2 regions of the Microbacterium sp. A84 genome follow, and region 2 is predicted to be linked to the other one. Evidence: predicted binding sites of a transcription regulator. Region 2 holds the regulator's gene; the other holds the start of a gene.

Region 1 (6,709 bases), on a different contig from region 2:
CAGGCGACCGGAGTGTCGGACGGGTAGACGTACGTGCGAAGCGGGCATCCGTCGGACCGAGCCGCGGTTGATTCGGCGCACGTGTCCAGCAGCGTGTTCACCTGCTGCTGCACCTCTTCGACGAGCTTCTCGGTCGGAGCGAACACGAAATACGTGCTCGCCACCAGGCCTGCACCGACTTGCAGCTGCGAGGACTCGAGCTCGAACAACCCATCACCGTCAGACGTGACCTCGTAGATGGCCGGGTAGAGCGCGACCTCGGTGCTGCGATATGAGGAGCTTTCATCGATGTCGAGTGGCACATCCCCGATCGCCAGCACGCCAGGTCCGTCGACGTCGATACGCACATTCTGGACGAGGGGCGTGGAGATCTTCCACGTGTTGAGGACGAGCCACTCAGGTTCGCCCTTCTCCGCCGTGAGGGTGCCGTCCTGCGTCACTCCGTCGAGCTTGAATGAAACTTCCAGGTAAGCCTGGTCGCTCCCGTCGATCCCGATCGATCGGACGGAGACGTCGGAGATCCGCTCGGTCGCCGACTTCAACACTTCATCTGTCAGGTGTGCGCGTGCCGCGTTTGAGACATCCGGGTCGACGAGCGCGTTCGCCGCCGAGGCATTTCCGCTGGCAATGTGCCCCAGGTAGGTGAGTGCGACCGCATCCGCCGTGCGTGTGCTGTTGAGGACGGATACGCCCACCGCACCCACGATGCCCAGCACGATCACTGCGCCGACACCGATGCCGCTCCACAGCAGACCCTTCTTCGCTGCAGGGCTGAGCGGCTTGGGCGGTGCAATCGGCGGGACCGCCTGCATAGCCGCCTCGCCCCCAGCCTGTGGCGCACCCTCAGCCTGCGGCGCACCACCGAGAATCAGGTCGTGACTGCCGGGAACGCCAGCGACACCGGCGACGGCAGCGGCTGCGGGAGCAGCCACCCAGGTGCCGACCGTTGCGCGACCTGCGACAAATGCGTGCACCTGCGGCGAGAGACCGTACAGGATCGCGGGCAGGTACTGCGCGCCAAACTCGATCGCCGCCGCCCAGATGAGGAACACCACCGGAGTCCATACAGCCAGCGCGAGACCCGCCGTGCCGCTCCCGCCGACGCTGCCGAATGAGCCTCCACCCTGGACCGTGAGGCCAAAGGTGAACAGTCCGTGCAGAACCCAGGCGCCGAAGATGACCACCGGGAACTTCCACGCATCGACGAGGTTCAGCCCGACCTTGCGTGGACGCCGCGTTCCGATCCATACCGCGGCGACCACCGAGAACAGCAGCGCGACCACGACGAGCAGCCATGACCAGCCGCTGGTGCTGAAGACGGTCATCGTCTCGACGCCCCCGAAGGATCCGAGCCCCGAGTGCAGGGTGAAACCGCCCAGGTGTCCGATGATGATCGGGATGCCGATGAGATTAAGCAGACCGAAGATCACCACAGGAAGCGCACCGGCTCCGATCTGATCCCACAGGAGGATCGTGCCGAAGATCACGGTGATCACGCCGAACACGAACGTGAGGCCGGCCGTGTAGAACAGCGCCTCGCGGACGAACCTGGGCAGCACAGTGATGCTGTCGCCGATGGCGCGCAACCAGTTCACGCCTGCACGAGCCCGTGCACTGATGACGCGGCCGAGGAAGACCGTGCCGCCGACCAGGATCGTGCCGAACAACACGATCCGGAAGCCGGCGCTGCTGATCGCGATCTCGACGCCGCTGCCGCCCTGCCGGATGGTGAAGATCAACGTGAGGATGACCAGCACGAGGCTCGTGGCGAGCCCCACTCCACCGCTGAAGAGCAGTCGATTGCGGATGCCGCGCAGCGGCGCAGTGCGCTCCTGACGGATGCTCCACCAGAGAAGCAGTACGAGGACCGCGACCGTGAGAGTCAGCGGGAACGCCCACAGCGCACCGCCCGCGTTGGCACCGAATCCGCCAATGCCTGTGGAGACCTGCAGACTGATCTCCCCACCGAACACGAAGCCGGCGAGCGTGAACGCGATGAGCACGAAGCCGCCGATACCGCTGAAGGCATCGACCGAGATAGGCAGACCAAGATCTCCCAAGGAGCTGCCCGCAGTAAGGACCACGGCGATTGCCAGGATGAGTCCGGCAACGAACGCGCCTCCGACAGCGATACCTGCCGTGGACAGCCCGCGGAGCAGATGTCCCTTCACCTCTGGCGTGAGCGTGGGTGCGGCGACGGCTGGCGCGGCAGGCGCGGCAGGCCCGGCGACGGCAAGTCCAGCAATGGCAGGCTCAGCCGGTGTGACCGGTGTGACCGGCGCCGACGGAAAAACGGGTGCCGGCGGTGCTGGCACGGTCACCTCTGGAACGGTCACCTCTGGAACCGCGGCCTCCGGCACCGTGCCCTCGTTGTCAATATTCGAATCGCTCATGCGTCCCCTCAATAAAAAGCAGGCTCCTCCCCTCCGGTGGAACCTGTGCCCTTTCTGTGTACCACCTGGGAGTGGCATCCACCAATGCGCGCCGCGCCAGACTACACATTCGGATCATCCATCGCAGCGCGCTAGCGCGAACTCAATCGGCCATCGTGGACGGTCAGAACGGAGCATTCACGGGCATCCGATCTTCGACGTCGTCGAAGGTGACGTGTGTCGCGATGCCAGGAGGGCGATCGATGTAGTTCCTGCCGGTGGGACTGGTCCATTCCAGAACTCCACCGCCGAGTTGTCGAACCTGCCACGGCGTATTGTGCTTGGTCACATGATGTCGGCGACAGAAATCGGCCAGGTTCGTGAGCGTTGTCGCGCCTCCGAGCGCATGATCGATCGTGTGATCGTCGTCGCACAGCCTCGCCAACAACCTGCACCCCGGGAATCGGCACCGCCGGTCCCTCGCTCGCAGATACCGACGCATTTCCGCGGAGGGACGATACCTGTCCGCCCCGAGCACCATTCCCGACACCGGATCCGTCAAGATTCGGTCGAACCCGGCTACGTTTCCGGTCAGAATGCGCGCGGTGGCCGGATCGACCGGCCCCACACCTTCCAGATGCGCGGGCGATGCGAGCTCGTCGGCGTCAGTCAGTGTCAGCACCGGCACCGTGATGTCGACATGCGCCCGGATCTCACCGAGCAGCCCGTCTTCAGTCTCATGGCCGGTCGGCACTCCAGTGAGTACGAGATCGGCAAGCAGATCCACGCGGAGCTGGTTCAGCGTCCGCTCATCCGCGAAGTCGTCGGCGGTCTCTTCCGGCGCCGAACCACCAGCAGCCTTCGCCGCTTTCGCATTGGCCCGCTTCACCGCGAAGGCCATCTGCGTTGCCCGGTCATGCATTCCGTGGATGATCACGCTCGGACCGTAGACCACCAGCTCTGCCATCCCGTCGTCGCACCCTTTCACCCAGGTCGCACGGCGCTCGCGTGCCTCGCGATGCCGCTCGGTGAACGAGCGCGCTCGGAATTTCTCCGCCACCTGCTTGGCAAACGGCCGTAAACGGTTGGGAGATTCTGTCTCAGCACGAGCGACGACAATCGCTTCGAATCGGGCCCTCTTCTCCGCATCCTCGATCTGCTCCCCGGCATCCATAGTCACCCGCACATGCGCCTGCGAAATCTGGCCGGCGCCGAATGACACCGCTGTCGCGGGGAACAGTTCCACAAGGCGAGCCGCCGCACCCATGTGGGCCTCGATCGTCCGATCACTCACCCGTAGCGCCGCGCCGAGCTCGGTCGCCACTGCCCGCTGTGCCATCTCACGCGAATCGACCGACTCGAACGGCTCATCATCTGCGATTCGCGACGCCGTCGCCAAGAGCGCTGATTTCACTGCCATCAGCTGATTGATGGTCTGATCCACCGTCGTCACCATAGACACGACATCATCCAGCAGCACGTTCAGCGCTGGGTTCGTCATCGTCGAGTTGGTCATGGTTCCATTGAACACCGGGCCACAGACATTCGAACATTTCTCCAGGCCTGAGCGTCAGAGCTGCTGCAATCGACGCGGCGGACCCATTCTGCGCCCGTCGGTCGCATAAGTCACCGTTGTCAGCCCCACCCGCGATGATGGAGAGATGAGCGATGTGCTCGACCGATTCACCCCGGCGACCCAAGACTGGTTCCGGGGTGCGTTCGCTGCGCCGACGAACGCTCAGGTTGGCGCCTGGGAGGCGATTTCGGCAGGCAAGCACGCGCTCGTCGTCGCGCCGACCGGATCAGGCAAGACCCTGTCGGCGTTCCTCTGGGCCATCGACAGCGTGTTTCGGGAGAAAGCGGATGCCAGCGGCCTCGCCGAGCCTGGCCCTGTCAAGCCCGGCGCTGCGCGCACACGCATCCTCTATATCTCACCCCTGAAGGCGCTCGGCGTCGACGTCGAACGCAACCTTCGTTCGCCGCTCGTCGGTATCGGCCAGTCCGCGCGCCGACTCGGAATCGCGGCGCCGACCGTGACCGTCGGCGTGCGCTCCGGAGACACCACATCCAGCGACCGACGCAAGCTCGTCACGAACCCGCCCGACATTCTCATCACGACGCCGGAATCGCTCTATCTGATGCTCACCAGCCGCGCCGGCGAGACATTGCGCGACGTGCACACCGTGATCATCGACGAGGTGCACGCGGTCGCCGCTACCAAACGTGGTGCGCACCTCGCGGTGAGCCTCGAGAGGCTCGACGCCCTGCGTCGCGCGGCACGACCGGATGCCGCGCCCGCGCAGCGCATCGGGCTGTCAGCGACCGTACGGCCTATAGACGAAGTTGCCCGTTTCCTCGGCGGCTCGGCCCCGGTCGAGATCGTCGCACCGCGCGCGTCGAAGACATTCGAACTCAGCGTGGTCGTACCGATGGACGACATGTCCAACCCGCCGCCTCCACCGGGTGCCGCGTCCACGAACGATGACCCGGCCGAATACACCGAGGTGACCGGATCCGTCTGGCCACACGTCGAAGAGGCAATCGTCGACCGCGTCCTCGAGAACAACTCCACGATCGTGTTCGCGAACTCGCGGCGTCTTGCCGAACGACTCACCGGCAGGCTCAATGAGATCTACTCGGAGCGCATCGGCGCCCCACTCCCGGCGTCAACCGCCCCACCCGCTCAGATGATGGCGCAGGCTGGTGCGACCGCCGGCGCAGATCCGGTGCTCGCGAAGGCGCACCACGGCTCGGTCTCCAAGGAACAGCGCGCGCTCGTCGAAGAAGAGCTGAAATCCGGCATCCTCCGCTGCGTCGTCGCGACCAGCAGTCTCGAACTCGGCATCGATATGGGAGCGGTTGACCTCGTCATCCAGGTCGAGGCGCCGCCGTCCGCGGCATCCGGTCTGCAACGCGTCGGCCGAGCAGGGCACCAGGTCGGCGAAATCAGTCGCGCGGCACTCTTCCCGAAGCACCGCGGAGATGTGCTGCACACCGCGATCGTGACCGAGCGGATGCTGGCAGGCAAGATCGAGGCAATCGCCGTGCCGCGCAACCCGCTCGATATCCTCGCGCAGCAGACCGTCGCGGCCTGCGCGCTCGCGCCGATCAGTGTCGAGGAATGGTTCGAGACCGTCAGGCGATCGGCGCCTTTCCAGGCGCTGCCCCGCTCAGCATATGAAGCCACACTCGATCTCTTGGCCGGTCGATTCCCCTCTGACGAGTTCGCCGAACTGCGCCCACGCCTCGTCTGGGATCGGGATGCCGGAACGCTGACCGGCAGACCAGGTGCTCAACGCATCGCCGTCACAAGTGGCGGCACGATCCCCGACCGCGGACTGTTCGCCGTCTTCGTCGCCGGCGAGGGCGCAGGAAGGCGCGTCGGCGAGCTCGATGAGGAGATGGTCTACGAGTCACGCGTCGGCGACGTCTTCACGCTCGGCACAACGAGTTGGCGCATCGCCGAGATCACACACGACCGCGTCAACGTGCTCCCCGCGTACGGGCAGCCCGGAAAAGTGCCGTTCTGGCACGGTGACGGCATCGGCCGACCCTACGAACTCGGTGAGGCGCTCGGTGCGTTCTCTCGAGAGGTGGCTGCCGCCACTCCGGAGAAGGCCGCGCAGCGCCTGATCGAGGCCGGGCTCGACGCACAGGCTCGCATGAACCTGCTCGCGCATCTGCACGAGCAGAGAGAAGCCACTGGCACCCTCCCCACCGACCGCGCCCTCACCGTCGAGCGTGGTCGAGACGAGGTCGGCGACTGGCGAGTCATCTTGCATTCCCCATACGGCATGAAGGTGCACGCGCCCTGGGCGCTGGCGGTCAACGCGCGCGTTCGTGAGCGCCTCGGCGTCGAAGGCTCGGCGGTGGCCAGCGACGACGGCATCATCGTTCGGATTCCGGATGCTGACGCCGAACCACCCGGAGCGGAGCTGTTCGTCTTCGACGCTGACGAGATCGAACATCTCGTCACGGAGGAGGTCGGTGGGTCGGCATTGTTCGCCTCCCGCTTCCGCGAGTGCGCAGCACGCGCACTGCTGATGCCGCGAATGAATCCGAACAAGCGCACACCGCTCTGGCAGCAGCGGCAGCGCTCGGCGCAGCTGCTGGAAGTGGCGCGCAGGCACCCGACCTTCCCCGTGATCCTCGAGACGCTGCGCGAAGTGCTGCAGGATGTGTACGATCTCCCGTCGCTGCGCCGCCTCACCACCGCCATCGCCGAGCGCAAGGTCAGACTCGTCGAGACGGAGCCAGCACAGCCCTCGCCGTACGCGCGCGATCTGCTCTTCGGATATGTCGGCGCCTTCATGTACGAGGGCGACTCGCCGCTGGCC
Region 2 (6,709 bases):
GAGCGCCTTGCATCCCTCGGCCTCGGCCGCACCGACTCGGCGATCCCGGAGTCATTCTCGTACTACGACCAGGTGCACGATGCGGCAGTCACGGTAGGCGCCATCCCCACCCGCTTCGACAACCTCCGCGAGACGGACGGCTCGATCGGCTTGCCGGCGTACTTCACCATCGCGCGCGGCGAGGGTGAGCGTGCCGCGCTCGAGATGACCAAGTGGTTCGACTCGAACTACCACTACCTCGTTCCCGAGATCGGTCCGGAGACGACGTTCTCGCTCTCCAGCGACCGTGTCGTGCGCCAGGTCGAGGAGGCAGTCGCCGCGGGTTTCGTCACCCGCCCCGTCATCGTCGGTCCCGTCACGCTGTTGGCACTGGCGAAGGCATCGGACGCGGCGCCGGAGGGCTTTGACCCGCTGTCGCGTCTGGATGACCTCGTGCCGGTCTATGTCGAGTTGCTCGCCCGCCTCCGCGCAGCCGGAGCCGAGTGGGTCCAGCTGGATGAGCCCGCGCTCGTCAGCGAATCGCTCCCCGCCTCCGCCGAGCAGTTGGCGGATGCCGCAGCTCGCGCGCTGGCCGTCATCGGTGGCGCAGCTTCGCGCCCGTCGATCCTCGTTGCGGCTCCTTACGCTGCTCTGGACGCGAGCCTTGCCGTACTTGCTGCGGCTCCCATCGAGGCCATCGCGATCGACCTGGTGCGCGGTAGCGTCCCGGCAGCGGTCGAGGGACTGGCCGACAAGGTGCTCGTCGGTGGAGTGATCGACGGTCACAACATCTGGCGCGGCGACCTCGCTGGCGCGTTCGACAAGCTCGAGGCGCTGGGCGCGCTCGGCGCGGCTCAGGTCGCGGCATCCACCTCCACCTCACTGCTGCACGTCCCGCATGACGTGACCGACGAGTCGAAGCTCGACGAACGACTGGCCAGCTGGCTCGCATTCGCCGACCAGAAGGTCGAACAGGTCGTCGCCCTGGCTCGTGGCCTCGGCTCCGGCCGTCAGGCGATTCAGGCAGAGCTGGATGCGGCATCCGCAGCTCTTGCCGACCGCAGCAACGCACCGGGCGTGCGTGACGGTGCTGTGCGTTCGCGTGAACTTGCCGATGGCGACTTCTCGCGTGTTTCCTATGCTGAGCGCGAGGCCGCCCAGGCGGAAGCCCTCGGCCTGCCGGCACTGCCGCTCACCACGATCGGTTCGTTCCCGCAGACCGGTGACATCCGTCGTGCTCGTGCGCAGTACATCCGCGGTGAGCTGTCGCAGGACGACTACGACACATTCCTTCGCCGCGAGGTGGACACCGTCGTCGAACTGCAGGAAGACCTCGGGCTGGACGTGCTCGTGCACGGTGAACCAGAGCGCAACGACATGGTGCAGTACTTCGCGGAGAACCTCTCCGGATTCTCTGTGACGGAGAACGGTTGGGTGCAGTCCTATGGTTCGCGTGCCACGCGCCCATCGATTCTGTGGGGCGACGTCTCGCGTCCGGCTCCCATCACGGTCGGATGGTCGGTCTACGCACAGTCGAAGACTGCCAAGCACATGAAGGGCATGCTCACCGGTCCCGTGACGATCCTCGCGTGGTCGTTCGTGCGCGATGACCAGCCGCTGGGAGAGACCGCGAACCAGGTCGCCCTCGCACTGCGTGACGAGATCACCGATCTCGAGGCCGCCGGAATCGCCATCATCCAGGTCGACGAGCCGGCACTGCGTGAGCTGCTGCCGCTGAAGAAGTCCGATCAGGCCGCGTACTTGAACTGGTCAGTGAACTCGTTCCGTCTGGCCACTGGGGGAGCGGCTGCGGCCACACAGGTGCACACACACCTGTGTTACTCGGAGTTCGGTGTCGTCATCGACGCGATCCGTGCGCTGGATGCTGACGTGACCTCGATCGAGGCCGCTCGCAGCCGCATGGGTGTCGTCACGGATATCGCCGAGGTCGGCTTCGATCACGGCATCGGACCCGGCGTCTACGACATTCACTCTCCGCGCGTTCCCACGGTCGACGAGATCGAGTCGCTGCTGCGTCGCGCAGTGGATGAGCTCCCGACGCGTCAGCTCTGGATCAACCCGGACTGTGGCCTGAAGACTCGCGGCTACGACGAGACGACCGAGTCGCTGCGCAACATCGTCGAGGCGACCCGTCGCGTGCGAGAAGACATCTCAGTCACGGCGTAATAGTTCGAGAAAAAAGGAGGCGCTCCCCGACGGGGAGCGCCTCCTTTGTGCTGTCTCAGATTATTTGTGCTGTCTCAGATCAGATCGCGCGGAGCACAGCGACGACTTTGCCGAGCACCGTGGCGTCATCGCCGAGGATGGGCTCGAAGGAGGAGTTGCGGGGCAGCAGCCACGTGTGACCGTCGCGCTGGCGGAACGTCTTCACTGTGGCTTCGCCGTCCAGCATTGCCGCAACGATCTCACCGTTCTCTGCCGTGTTCTGCGTGCGGATGACCACCCAGTCACCGTCGCAGATCGCGGCGTCGATCATCGATTCGCCGGTGACCTTGAGCATGAACAGATCGCCCTTGCCAACGAGCTGACGGGGGAGAGGGAAAATCTCTTCGACCTGCTGATCCGCTGTGATCGGCACGCCAGCGGCGATCTGTCCGACCAACGGCACCATTGCCGCGTCGCCCACCGGAGTGCTGGAATCAGCAGGGTTCTCACCACTGGAGCCCGGCAGATCGATCAGCACTTCCATCGCCCGAGTCTTGCCTGGGTCACGGCGCAGATAGCCGCTGAGCTCAAGCTGGCCCAGCTGATGGGTCACGCTCGACAGCGACTTGAGGTTCACCGCATCGCCGATCTCGCGCATGCTCGGCGGGTATCCGTGCGTGGCGATGGAGGTCTGAATGACCTCGAGGATCGCCATCTGCTTCGGGCTGAGGCTCTTGCGCCGGCGAGTGCGCGGAGCCTCGGGTTCGGAGGCGGAGTTATCGCTGATGTCGCTCATGTCGGTCATGGGTGCTCCTTTGTACGCGATCCCGGGGCTGCTCTTCGAATGTCTGAGGTCCGTGATGTGGTGTGTCTATCGAAATCGTATCCGAGAAACACGCCGATTAGGAAGATCTGTTCGAGCGTGTCGGAGAAAACAGCGGTTCGCTTTCGAATAAGTCTTGACAGATGTTCGAATTCGAAGATACATTCGGTACGTAGCTTCGCATTCACTGCTCCCGGCCGAGTGGTGAATGCGAACGCTACGCCAAAGAGGCAGAGGAGAATCCCATGAGCACCATCAGCATCACAGCAGGTACGACCGTTTCAACAGGCACCACCGTTTCAACTGGCACCACCCGGCTTCGAATGACTACCCGGGGGCGTCGCGTGTTGGTCGCTCTTGCGGCACTCCCACTCGCTGCGGGCATCGGGATCGCGGCGATCGGCGGCGGCTCGGCCATCGCATCAGGCGATTCGGCGGAGACCGCGACATTCGAGACGATCACGATTCTGCCCGGTGACACACTGTGGTCGATCGCGGAGTCCCTTGCGCCGTCGACCGATCCGCGCGCTGTGATTGGTGAGATCGAGCGGCTTAATCTCCTCCGTACCGGATCCCTGCAGGTCGGCCAGCAGCTGGCCATCCCCGCGCAGTACAGCAACTGAGCAATACAGCAACGGAGAGGTAGAACAACTGATCTCACCGTTAACATGGGGAGGGTGACTGCTTCGCTTGCTGACCTCCCCCTCCGTGATGATCTTCGTGGGCTTACCCCCTATGGTGCACCGCAGGTTCCGCTTCCTGTCGCGCTGAACGTGAATGAGAACTCTCATCCTCTTCCCGACGAGGTGGCGAGCGACATCCTCGATGACGTCGCCGTCGCGCTGCGTGAGGTGAATCGCTACCCAGACCGTGAGTTCACCGCCCTCCGTGAGGGCTTTGCCGGTTATCTCGGGCACGGCCTCGACGCCTCGCAGATCTGGGCGGGTAACGGCTCGAACGAGGTGCTGCAGCACGTCCTGCAGGCCTTCGCAGGTCCAGGGCGCACCGCCTTCGGATTCGCGCCCACCTACTCGATGTATCCGCTGCTTGCGCAGGGCACCGGCGCCCGCTGGGCGGCGGGTACTCGGCAGTCCGACTACACACTCACCGCTGTCGACGCCGCAGCACAGATCAGGGATGCCGACCCGGACGTCGTCATGCTGTGCAGGCCGAACAATCCGACGGGTACACCACTCGGCATCGATGTTGTCGAGGCGGTCTACGAAGCGACCCGCGGCGTCGTGGTCGTCGATGAGGCCTATTGGGAATTCGCCCCACGCGGGGCAGTCTCCGCCCTGACTCTTCTCGAGGGACGCCCACGTCTCGCGGTATCGCGCACGATGAGCAAGGCGTTCGCGTTCGCGGGCGCTCGGGTCGGCTACCTCGCAGCAGACCCCGCATTCATCGATGCCCTTCGGCTTGTGCGCCTTCCGTACCACCTGAGCGCGCTCACCCAGGCTGCGGCTGTTGCGGCTCTGCGCAATTCGTCCACAATGCTGGCGATGGTCGACGACATCGTTGAGCAACGCGATCGCATCACCGCGACGCTCGAAGCGCTCGGATATCAGCCGCACGAATCGTGGTCGAACTTCGTGCTGTTCGGGGGAGTGGCTGATCCGAAGGCGACTTTCCAGGCCCTCTACGATCGCGGCGTTCTGGTGCGCGATGTCGGCATCCCGAACCACCTGCGTGTCACGGCCGGTACCGAGTCCGAGACCACGGCGTTCCTCGATGCGCTGGCCTCGATAGAATCAGCCTCATGAGCGCTTCTCGTACCGCGACCCGCACCCGCAGCACATCTGAGTCGACTGTTGAACTCGAGGTGAATCTCGACGGCACTGGTCAGAGCCACATCGACACCTCCGTGCCGTTCTTCGACCACATGCTCACGGCGTTCGCGAAGCACTCGCTCACCGATCTGACCGTGCGTGCCTCTGGCGACACAAACATCGATGCCCACCACACTGTCGAAGACATCTCGATCGTTCTCGGTCAGGCCATCGGCGAGGCGCTCGGCGACAAGGCCGGCATATCGCGCTACGGCGACGCACTGGTCCCTCTCGACGAAGCGCTCGCGCAGGCCGTCGTCGACATCAGCGGTCGGCCGTACCTCGTACACACCGGCGAACCTGCCGGGTTCGAGCACCACCTCATCGGTGGGCATTTCACCGGTTCGCTCGTTCGCCACGTATTCGAGGCGATCACGTTCAACGCCGCGCTCACGGTGCACGTGCGCGTGTTGGGCGGCCGCGACCCGCACCACATCGCCGAGGCGGAGTTCAAGGCGTTCGCACGAGCGTTCCGTCAGGCCAAAGCGCTCGACCCGCTGGTCGTCGGCATACCGTCCACCAAGGGAGCGCTGTGACGCGCACCCCCACCGTCGCGGTTTACGACTACGAGTCGGGCAACGTCCACTCGGCGGTCAAGGCGCTGATCGCAGCGGGGGCCGACGCGAAGCTCACCGGCGATCGAAAAGAAGCACTCGAAGCGGATGGGCTGTTCGTGCCCGGCGTTGGTGCGTTCGCCGCAGTGCGCGAGGCACTGATCACCAAGGGCGGCGATGAGATCATCGACCGGCGGTTGTCGGGCGGACGCCCGGTGCTCGGCGTGTGCGTTGGCATGCAGGTGCTGTTCTCGCACGGAGTCGAGCGCGGACACAACGTCGAGGGCCTCGGAGAATGGCCGGGAACAGTGACCGAGCTTGATGCGCCGGTTCTGCCGCACATGGGCTGGAACACGGTCACACCTGACGAGGGCAGCGTGCTCTTCGACGGCATCGAAGATGAGCGTTTCTACTTCGTGCACTCGTTCGCGGCGCAGCGCTGGGAGCTCGACGTTATTCCGCCGTTCCCGCAGCCCAAGCTGACCTGGACGACATACGGGAATCCGTTCCTTGCAGCGGTCGAGAACGGTCCGTTGTCTGCCACGCAGTTCCATCCGGAGAAGTCCGGCGATGCCGGCATCCGCCTGCTGAGGAACTGGGTCGAGAGTCTCTAACCCGCCCGCCACCGGTGGGGCTCAAAACCGCTGGGGGCTCAAAACCCTCGGGCGACCGACGCAGCAGCCGAAAGCCAGGCCCGCTGAGTGTTGTTGGCCAGCGCGCCATAGTGAAGGTGGCCATCGACCATTTCGTGGTCGAAGGGAATCGTGACGACCTCGCGCGCGAGCGATTGGTACCCGCCGACGATATGACTCACGTCGGCCGCTGTCGCCTTCGGGTCGGCCTGTGAGACCACGACTACCGACTGCTCGGCGAGCTTTGCCGAGCGCTCATCGCGGTCTTCGAGCGCCTCAAGCAGCAACGCTCCTGCTTCGGCGTGATCGTCGCGCGTCGTCGTTGCAACGACGATCTGATCTGCGCGATCGATCATTCTGAGCCACATGGGATCGGACTCGTCGTTGCCCGAGTCGATGATGATCAACCGGTAGAACTTCGCGGCCACCGCGTGGATGGCATCCACGTCTTCGGGGCTCAGACGGTTCTCGTGCGCAAGCCGGATCGGCTTGGAGCGCAGAACGTCATACTTCTCGCGGGGCTGGTGGTGCACGAAGTGCGCCAGATCTGCCGACTGCGCTCCGGTGCCGAGCAGTCGCTCCGCTTCGGGCAGCATCTCCAGCAGTGTGCGGTCATGCGCGCCGGCCTCGGTTCGCCAGCCGAGCGTTCCGCGCGTCTGGTTGTTGTCCCAGGCGAGAACGCCTGCGCCGCCGTAGCGTGCGAACACCGCGGAGAGGAGGATCGTC

The links. Region 2 encodes LexA, which represses DNA repair genes until DNA is damaged. Its sites were predicted from a motif close to TCGAACANNTGTTCGA; they were not measured.
Region 1: the regulator LexA is predicted to act here: its motif matches at 3,918-3,933, upstream of ACSU04_RS11310 (DUF222 domain-containing protein).

Annotation. Positions count from the first base shown of each region.
Region 1 is NZ_JBPXMS010000002.1:191,073-197,781, forward strand. It holds gene ACSU04_RS11305 (hypothetical protein) at 1-2,393, opposite strand, end outside; gene ACSU04_RS11310 (DUF222 domain-containing protein) at 2,557-3,888, opposite strand; gene ACSU04_RS11315 (Lhr family ATP-dependent helicase) at 4,034-6,709, shown strand, end outside.
Region 2 is NZ_JBPXMS010000004.1:31,898-38,606, reverse strand. It holds gene metE (5-methyltetrahydropteroyltriglutamate--homocysteine S-methyltransferase) at 1-2,166, shown strand, start outside; gene lexA (transcriptional repressor LexA) at 2,246-2,941, opposite strand; gene ACSU04_RS14940 (LysM peptidoglycan-binding domain-containing protein) at 3,214-3,591, shown strand; gene ACSU04_RS14935 (histidinol-phosphate transaminase) at 3,637-4,731, shown strand; gene hisB (imidazoleglycerol-phosphate dehydratase HisB) at 4,728-5,333, shown strand; gene hisH (imidazole glycerol phosphate synthase subunit HisH) at 5,330-5,965, shown strand; gene ACSU04_RS14920 (AAA family ATPase) at 6,004-6,709, opposite strand, start outside.